4 regions of the Nostoc sp. 2RC genome follow, and region 3 is predicted to be linked to each of the others. Evidence: predicted binding sites of a transcription regulator. Region 3 holds the regulator's gene; each other region holds the start of a gene.
What was found. Region 3 encodes NtcA, which controls nitrogen genes in cyanobacteria. Its sites were predicted from a motif close to TNTGTANNNNNNNNTACANA; they were not measured.
Positions count from the first base shown of each region.

Region 1: the regulator NtcA is predicted to act here: its motif matches at 922-941, upstream of rpe (ribulose-phosphate 3-epimerase).
Region 2: the regulator NtcA is predicted to act here: its motif matches at 878-897, upstream of GNE10_RS32870 (S-adenosyl-l-methionine hydroxide adenosyltransferase family protein).
Region 4: the regulator NtcA is predicted to act here: its motif matches at 968-987, upstream of glnA (type I glutamate--ammonia ligase).

Region 1 is NZ_JACKZU010000167.1:2,367-4,575, forward strand. Features, by position in the region: gene rpe (ribulose-phosphate 3-epimerase) at 188-895, opposite strand; gene GNE10_RS19010 (S8 family serine peptidase) at 1,181-2,209, shown strand, end outside.
Region 2 is NZ_JACKZU010000545.1:1,221-3,429, reverse strand. Features, by position in the region: gene GNE10_RS32875 (hypothetical protein) at 667-822, opposite strand; gene GNE10_RS32870 (S-adenosyl-l-methionine hydroxide adenosyltransferase family protein) at 931-1,734, shown strand; gene GNE10_RS32865 (DUF2301 domain-containing membrane protein) at 2,007-2,209, shown strand, end outside.
Region 3 is NZ_JACKZU010000242.1:7,888-10,096, forward strand. Features, by position in the region: gene GNE10_RS23435 (DUF3084 domain-containing protein) at 1-457, opposite strand, end outside; gene ntcA (global nitrogen regulator NtcA) at 624-1,295, opposite strand; gene fabI (enoyl-ACP reductase FabI) at 1,675-2,209, shown strand, end outside.
Region 4 is NZ_JACKZU010000037.1:19,700-21,908, reverse strand. Features, by position in the region: gene apcB (allophycocyanin subunit beta) at 244-753, opposite strand; gene glnA (type I glutamate--ammonia ligase) at 1,111-2,209, shown strand, end outside.

The sequences.
Region 1 (2,209 bases), on a different contig from region 3:
AATTTATATTGCAATGCCTGGAAGTTCTAAACTTAAATAGCTTCCAGTTTTTTATGAATAAAAATTCAGAATTCAGGAGTCAGAATTCTGTATGAGTCATGACTAATGTTTCTTTCCAATAAAAATAGGTCGGGCAATTAATTTGCCTAACCTAGATTTTATAAAATATGGTCAATGGAAAAATGAATTAAACTTTCGCCAATTCTGGAGTAGGACGCTTGCTATTGCGAATTGCTGTAATAGCCTGTGCATAGTCATTGGTGTTAAATACAGCGGAACCAGCTACGATGGCATTGGCTCCCGCTTCCAAAACTTGCCAGGTATTATTAGCCTTGAGACCTCCATCCACTTCAATCCAAGGATCGAGGCCGCGTTCGTCGCATAATTGGCGCAGCTTTTGGATTTTGGGCAATACACCAGGGATAAAGCTTTGACCGCCAAAGCCAGGATTTACGCTCATAATCAATATTAAATCGCACAGATCTAGAACGTATTCAATTAACTCTAGAGGAGTGCCAGGATTAAGTACTACTCCAGCTTTTTTACCAAGTTCTTTAATTTGGCCTAAAGTGCGGTGCAAGTGTGGAGAAGCATTGTGTTCTGCATGAACAGAGATGATATCAGCACCTGCCTTAGCAAATCCTTCTACATACTTTTCTGGTTCCACAATCATCAAGTGGACATCTAGTGGCTTGGTTGTAACCGGACGAATTGCCTCCACAACCAGAGGGCCTATCGTAATATTGGGTACAAAACGACCGTCCATTACATCAACATGAATCCAGTCAGCTCCAGCCTCATCTACGGCACGAACTTCGTCACCCAGACGACTAAAATCGGCTGATAAGATAGATGGAGCAATTACAATGGGCTTTTGAGATGGGTTTTGGGTCATGGCTAGTGGGTTTTTAAGCGTCCTCGTCTGTAATCATTGTAACAAAATATTGAGCCGCATATTATAACTTTGATCCCAGGTTTTGGGGGGTGGGGAATGGGGATTGATGAGGGAGATGGGGAGACTTGTAGGGGAGCCGTTGGCGCAGCCTCTCGCAGAGAAGTATGGGGAGACAAGGGAGATGGGGAGATAAATTTTTCCCCTGGAGCCTCTTGTGCCCAATGCCTCATGCCCAATGCCCCATGCCCAATAACTAATGACTAATGACCAATGACTAAATAACAAATGACTAAAAAACTAACTTGGATAATTTGGGGATTGAGTGCTTCGTGTTTGAGTGCGCCGGTGATTGCTTCAGTTTTAGAGTCTCCCTTGGGAACTAACGGTATTGATGCTATCAAGCTACACCAAACTCCTTATAATTTAATCGGTCGCAAGATTGCTATTGGTCAAGTAGAAATCGGTCGGCCGGGAATGTTTGGTTGGGATAAGGCGGTGTCTAAAAACCGCGCTATATCTTTAGCTGCGGTGTTCTTACGCAATGGGCCAGCTAAGTCTAATAGCGGTGTTGACTCCCATGCTTACAATGTTGCTGGTGTGATGGTAAGTCAAGACAAAGGCATACCAGGAGTTGCTCCGGGAGCGCGACTTTATTCGTCTGCTGTCGGCTCTACTAAAAATATGGGTCAGCCAGAAGAGTGCTTGTCGGCACAGCATATAGCACTGCAAAATAGTGGTGATGTCCGTGCAATTAACTTTAGTTTTGGCGAACCTCTGAGCCGCGATCCTCGACCACAGGCGGCTCTAGATGGCAATGCTTTGTTAACTTTATGTGTTGACTGGTCTAGTCGCGTTCATGATGTTTTGTATGCCATTGCTGGCAACCAAGGAAAAGGTGGTATTCCCATTCCTACAGATAATTTTAACGGAATGAACGTGGCTTTTTCATCCCGCAGGGGGGGAGTTTTTAATAAAGTAGATGTTGCTAATCTGGCTGGTGTCAATCAAGGAGCCACTGGTCGGCTAGCTGGGAAAGAATTTAATATTGGTGGGCGTCGCGCTATCAGTTTAGTTGCTCCTGGTAGTAACATCAATTTACTTAATGCAGATGGCAAATTGAACAAGGTTACAGGGACAAGTTTTGCAGCACCTCAAGTGACTGCTAGTGTTGCTTTGTTGCAGGAACTTGGCGATCGACAGTTGCGAAAAAAACAACATCATTGGAGTACAGATTCTCGGCGTCATGAAGTGATGAAAGCTGTATTACTTAATTCAGCAGACAAAATCCAAGATAGCGGAGATGGTTTGCGTTTA
Region 2 (2,209 bases), on a different contig from region 3:
AACTGGGAAACCAAGACATTTTCATTGTTTATTGTGCGTGCAATTCAGGGATTTTCTTGGAAAAGTCCTTAAATTTTTTTCATCTTAAATTAAATTTATACTTGCTTTTACCAAAAGATTAAATAATTATCTGTATCTTAGTTATATCAAAAAATTAGTTGGCTCCCTTTTTGATGAGAAATAAAGATGCTTCAACATAACGTATTTACAAGGTTGTTGGTATTATGTAACATTCCTTTCAAATAAAATTGACATCATTCAAGGTTCCACCAACCTCAGCCTGAGTACAAACTATTTTGTAACTGTATAAGACACATAGAAAACAAACAGCACTTACGTAAATGTCACAATAAGTTTTTTAGCTGATTTAAGAATTGATGTCACTCAAGTGACAAAATCAAAATCAACATGAATATTATTCTTGCCGATTACAATCTCATCAAAGTTATTTTTGATGGTATAGTATGCTTCAATAATTCAGGCTTTTCAAGAATTAACGCGACATATTTAACAGAAAGCGCCGAAAAAATTACAACCTGGAAAACAAAAATCTTAGAAGCTGTAATCTAAAATCTAAAATCCAAAATTGGTAATAGTACTCCCTGAAAACACAAAAACCCGCCGTAGCGGGGTACACAACAAAACTATGAACAGTGAAAACTTGATTTAGGTCGAATATCTCATCTCAGCTTCTAGTTGACGAATCAGCTGTTCGTCGCCTTTTGCTCTGGCTACTTGCAAGCGATGTTCTAGGCTTTTTTGAATATTCTCTCTGTGAGCTTCTCTGGCTTTTCTGGCAGCTTGTAATCTACCTTGATTCATAGGAATTACCTCTTATTTTTGCTTTTATGTCTTGTATTCTTAACTTAGCATATATTTTGTAGCTGTTGCTACAGAAATTTCTGAATAAATCTAAATTTTAGTCAAGCTATGTCTGAGGATAGGATTAGCGAACAACCACTGGTGACTTTATTAAGCGATTTTGGCGATCGCGATGTCTATGTGGGGGTGATGAAGGGAGTAATAGCGCAAATTAACGCTCAAATCATGATGGTGGACTTAACGCATCAAATTCCACCGCAAGATATGGCCGCAGCTCGTTTTTCTTTGATGAATGCTTACCTTTATTTCCCAATTGGCACAGTGCATCTAGCAGTGGTTGATCCAGGTGTGGGCAGTAGGCGACGGGCGATCGCAGTAGAATTTGCTCAAGGGTTTCTTGTGGGGCCAGATAATGGCATTTTCAGTGGAGTATTAAGCCAGAGTCCGGCGATGGCAGCTGTGGAACTCACAAATCTTAACTTTTGGCGGACTCCCCAACCAAGTAAGACTTTTCACGGTAGAGATATTTTTGCACCAGTGGCAGCTCATCTTGCCAGTGGTATTCCCCTCAAACAGCTAGGACAAGAAATCGATTTAGCCAGTTTGGTGAAGCTAGATATCCGCGAGTGCAAGCAGACTACCACCGGTGTAGTGGGTTGCATTCAATATATAGATGGCTTTGGCAACTTAGTGAGTAATATTCCTGGAAGTTACGTTGACGGTAAAAGCTGGTACGTCCAGGCTGCTGGGTTGAGTATACCAGGATGCGAAACCTATAGTAATGTCAAAGTGGGAGAGCTGATGGCTTTGGTTGGCAGTCACGGCTGGGTAGAAATTGCCGTCAATAGCGGCAATGCTCGCTTACAGTTACAACTTAATTTAGAAGATGCCCTACATGTATGGTTTTGCTGACAAAACTAAAAGTCTTTGTTGACTGTTGATTGTTGACGGGTAACGGTGGCCAGTGTATTGTTGGTGGTTTAACTCTTGGAACCAACTGGCTCGTATCAGTCAACCGTCAAAAGTCAACACATCTTAAATTTAAAAATCTAATTATTCATATATCCTAGTGCATACTTTTAGAAAAACTCACATTAAATCCGTCTCATTGCTGATAATAATAAAAGTACCATTCAGCAATTTACCGTAACACTCTACTTTGAATCATAACTACGTTCTTAGCTATGACTACGCAAACACTACCTACACCACAAGTTTATCAAGGTCAGTTTGGGGAATTTACAATCACTTCACACGATCGCACTGGCGTAATTATTTACCGCGCTGGCTTAATGATAGCTGCACTCAGCTTTGCCGTTGGTAGCGGTTTGGTTTTGCTTAACAGCAACCAGACTGTTCTAACTGTGCTGACACCCTTATATGCTTG
Region 3 (2,209 bases):
TTTGGGTTTGGGCTTGCTGCTGAATGGTGCGGTTGAGTTGGGCTTGGGTTTCCCTTTGCTTGGCATTGGCCGCCTGCAAAGACTGATTAATTGCTTGCAACTCTTGTTGGGCTTTGGCTTGGGCGATTCTTGCTTGATTTAACTCGCTTTCTACCTGACTTTTCTGGGTTTCTGCGGTTTTTAGCTGTTCCCGCTTTTGCCTGAGGTCTGTTTGAATATCCTCTAACTCAAAAACTCCCTGCCGCAATTTATCATCAGCAGCAAATAAAATTCCTAAGGTTGATGCTGAAATCAAACCCCCAGTAAAAATCGTTACTAGTACTGCGGTGTTTTTTGGACGAAGGTTAAAGAGTGAGAGGCGGGCTTTGCCAACTCGTGTGCCGATGCGATCGCCCACGGTTGCAATTACGCCTCCCAGAATTAAAATTGCTGCGATGAGGATGTATCCGGTGGTCATGTTTAGCTACCGAAATCCTTCCAGATACAGCCTACTACTTTTGACCATTGTCTGTGGAGAAGTGGAGGTTGGCAATAGCTGAGATTAGTCAATTTTAGATTTTCCTTGAGCTATTAGTGCGATCTTGAAAATACGACACGTGCCGACTCCGCTTTTTCCAATTGTTTTATGTGAACTGCCGACTTAAAGTAACGGGTTTATGCACAGTAATCTTCTTCTTGTGGATAGAAATCATCTTTTTTTCACGCAAATCCCCTAGTAGCCTTGTAACTGTAACACGAGTCGAACCAATTGCCTCAGCGATCGCTTGATGAGACAACTTCAAATCAATTGTGATGCCATCAGCACAAGGAACTCCAAAATCACGACAAAGAATTAATAAAAAACTCACTAACCTGGAACCCATATCTCGGTGAGCAAGAGTTTCAATCATCATCTCTGTCTGTAAAATTCGCGAAGACAGACCCCGCAGCATTAACATTGATAATTCTGGATTTTCCTTGAGTGCTTGCTCTACTTGTTCGATTGGTGCCGACAGTAATTCCACAGGGGTAAATGCAACCGCATGGTAAAACCTATCCGATTTATTTCCTGTCAGCAATGACAATACACCAAAAACACTATTTTCTCGCAGCAGTGCTACCGTTATTTCCTCTCCTGCCTCATACACCCTGGAAAGTTTAACAGCACCTTTTAAAAGAAAATAAACTCGTTCGGCAGGATCGCCAGGAAAAAAGATCGTTTTATTGCGTTCAAACGTTTCCACAACTGGCGGAAACGCCCCGGTCGCCATCTGACGAAAAACATTTGCTAGGGCTTTATCTTGTGTCACGATCATCTCCCTTCCCCTACCCAATGCCGGAAAAACAAAAACTAATTACCTAAGAATACACCTGAAAATTCAATAAAGCACCGTCAACCTTTCTGTACTTTCCTATACTCCAACTAATTGTTTGTTAAGTCACTGTTTATAATGATACATAATTGTCGATCTCTTCAGCTATAAATTGTTGATAAACTGTTCCGAGTAGTGGTATTAAAAAGCTTTTTTGAAGAACGAATAAAGAGAACTTGAGAATATCTTTAGAAAGAATCAAGAATTTGCTGATAGCAAACACCCTTACCAATATTCATTTTTGCAAATCCCGTGTAAAACAAAGACAAACTAGCCTCGGATTCTAGTATGCTCCTAATGATCGATCCCATTAACAATTTCTATGCTGAATCTGACTGGAAAAAATGCCTTGGTTACAGGTATTGCCAACAACCGCTCCATTGCCTGGGGCATTGCCCAACAGCTGCACAAAGCAGGAGCTAATCTGGGAATTACCTACCTGCCAGATGAACGCGGCAAAATGGAGACAAAAGTAGCCGAACTAGTCCAACCCCTCAACCCCAGCTTATTTCTTCCCTGTAATGTCCAAAACGAGGAACAAATTCAATCTACCTTTGAGACAGTACGGGATAAGTGGGGAAAGCTAGACATCCTGATTCATTGTCTTGCCTTTGCCAACAAAGAAGATTTGACGGGAGGTTTTAGCCAAACCTCTCGTTCTGGCTTCAAAACTGCTTTAGAGATTAGTACTTATTCTTTAGTACAGTTAAGCAATGCAGCTAAACCCTTGATGAGTGAGGGTGGTAGTATTGTCACCTTGACATATTTAGGAGGTGTGAAGGTAATTCCTAACTATAACGTCATGGGAGTTGCCAAAGCGGCATTAGAAATGAGCGTGCGTTACCTGGCTGCTGAAC
Region 4 (2,209 bases), on a different contig from region 3:
ATTTTTTATTGCTTTGGATCTGTGAAGATTTGCAAATTGCGTAGGCGTAGCCCACAGCAGGCATTAGTCGAAAACAACTCCAAAAACACAGCTTCAATGTAGCAAAATTATTTTACAGAGGTGCGATCGCTAAATTGAAACAGCAAATTGAGGCTTCATAGAAAAGCGATCGCACTTGAATTTTAGAGGGCGATCGCTATTTATCATTAGTTGTAGCGTTGGTCGAAGACGCCACCCTAAAATCTAAACATCAATCTCGCTCAACTCGCGTGTGATGTGATCGAATGGTTCGTCTACAAAAGCAGTGTTAGCCACACCTGCTGCTGCTACTTGTTCCTTAGCTAAATCCTTGAGTATTTGCACGCCACGAACCGTCGGCCCGATGGGTACTCCTAAAGAATTGTAAGTTTCTCGCAGACCTTGTAAGACTCGTTCATCTAACACATTTGTATTTCCAGCAACCAACGCATAAGTGGCGTAGCGCAAGTAATAATCTAAATCCCGCAAACAAGCCGCATAACGACGGGTTGTATAAGAATTTCCACCGGGACGAATCAGTTCCGGCAGTTCTTCGTATAACTTTAAACCAGCCTGCTTGACAAGTCCCGCTGCATTAGAATTAATTGCCGCAGCCGCTTGTACTCGTGCTGTGCCACTATTAAAGTAAGACTTTAGACTATCAAGCGCATTCCGGTCAAAATACCGACCAGCCACGTCATAATTCTTAATTAAACTTGTTACCGCATCGCGCATTCCTTTTTCTCCCAATCGTTGCTATCTATGGTTTGATATTTATTTGGCTGCATTTATGCAACAGTAAATTTTTGTGCTATTAAAAATAGATTCGGCACAAAAACAATCTATCCACTACATAAGGATTCTATGCCAAAGTTGACCCCTATGTGATGAACTTTCCAGTTTTGTACAGACGATCGGCGAAAGGTTAATATAACCTGTAATCCAGATATCTGTAACACAAACTACAAAATACCCTAATATCTAGTATTTAAGATATTTCAGGTGTGTCACGGCTTGATTGAGATCAGCAGGGCTAGGATGTTTTGGAAGATTCTGGTTTTACTTTAGGAAATTGGTACAGAAGGAGTAACAATGACAACCCCACAAGAAGTCTTGAATTTAATCCAAGACCAAAAAATTCAGCTGATCGATCTCAAATTCATTGATACAGTAGGGACTTGGCAGCACCTCACTGTGTACTACAACCAAATCGATGAAAGTTCATTCACTGATGGCGTACCTTTTGACGGTTCCAGTATCCGGGGTTGGAAAGCGATCAACGAATCGGACATGACGATGGTACTCGATCCCAACACTGCTTGGATCGACCCATTCATGGAAGTACCAACGCTAAGTATAGTTTGTAGTATTAAGGAACCCCGCACGGGTGAATGGTATAACCGTTGTCCACGGGTAATTGCTCAAAAAGCAGTAGACTACCTAGTTTCCACTGGTATTGGTGATACAGTCTACTTTGGCCCTGAAGCTGAGTTCTTCATCTTTGACAATGCTAGGTTTGCTCAAACCGCCAACGAAGGCTACTACTTCTTAGACTCCGAAGAAGGTGCTTGGAATTCTGGTAAAGCAGGTACAGCTGAAAAACCCAACTTGGCTTACAAACCACGCTTCAAAGAAGGTTACTTCCCAGTTTCGCCGACGGATTCTTTCCAAGATATCCGTACAGAAATGCTGTTGACAATGGCAGACTTAGGTGTACCCATTGAAAAGCATCACCATGAAGTTGCTACAGGTGGTCAGTGCGAATTGGGTTTCCGCTTTGGGAAGTTGATCGAAGCTGCTGACTGGTTGATGATTTACAAATATGTCATCAAAAACGTTGCTAAAAAATACGGCAAAACCGTCACCTTTATGCCAAAACCAATTTTTGGCGACAACGGTTCGGGAATGCACTGTCACCAGTCCATCTGGAAAGATGGTCAACCTCTATTCGCAGGTGACAAGTATGCTGGTTTGAGTGAAACAGCACTGTATTACATTGGCGGTCTTCTCAAACACGCACCAGCACTGTTAGCAATTACCAACCCTAGTACCAACTCTTACAAGCGCCTAGTACCTGGTTATGAAGCACCAGTTAACTTGGCTTACTCCCAAGGTAACCGTTCTGCTTCTATCCGTATTCCTTTGTCTGGAAATAACCCCAAAGCTAAGCGGTTAGAATTCCGTTGTCCAG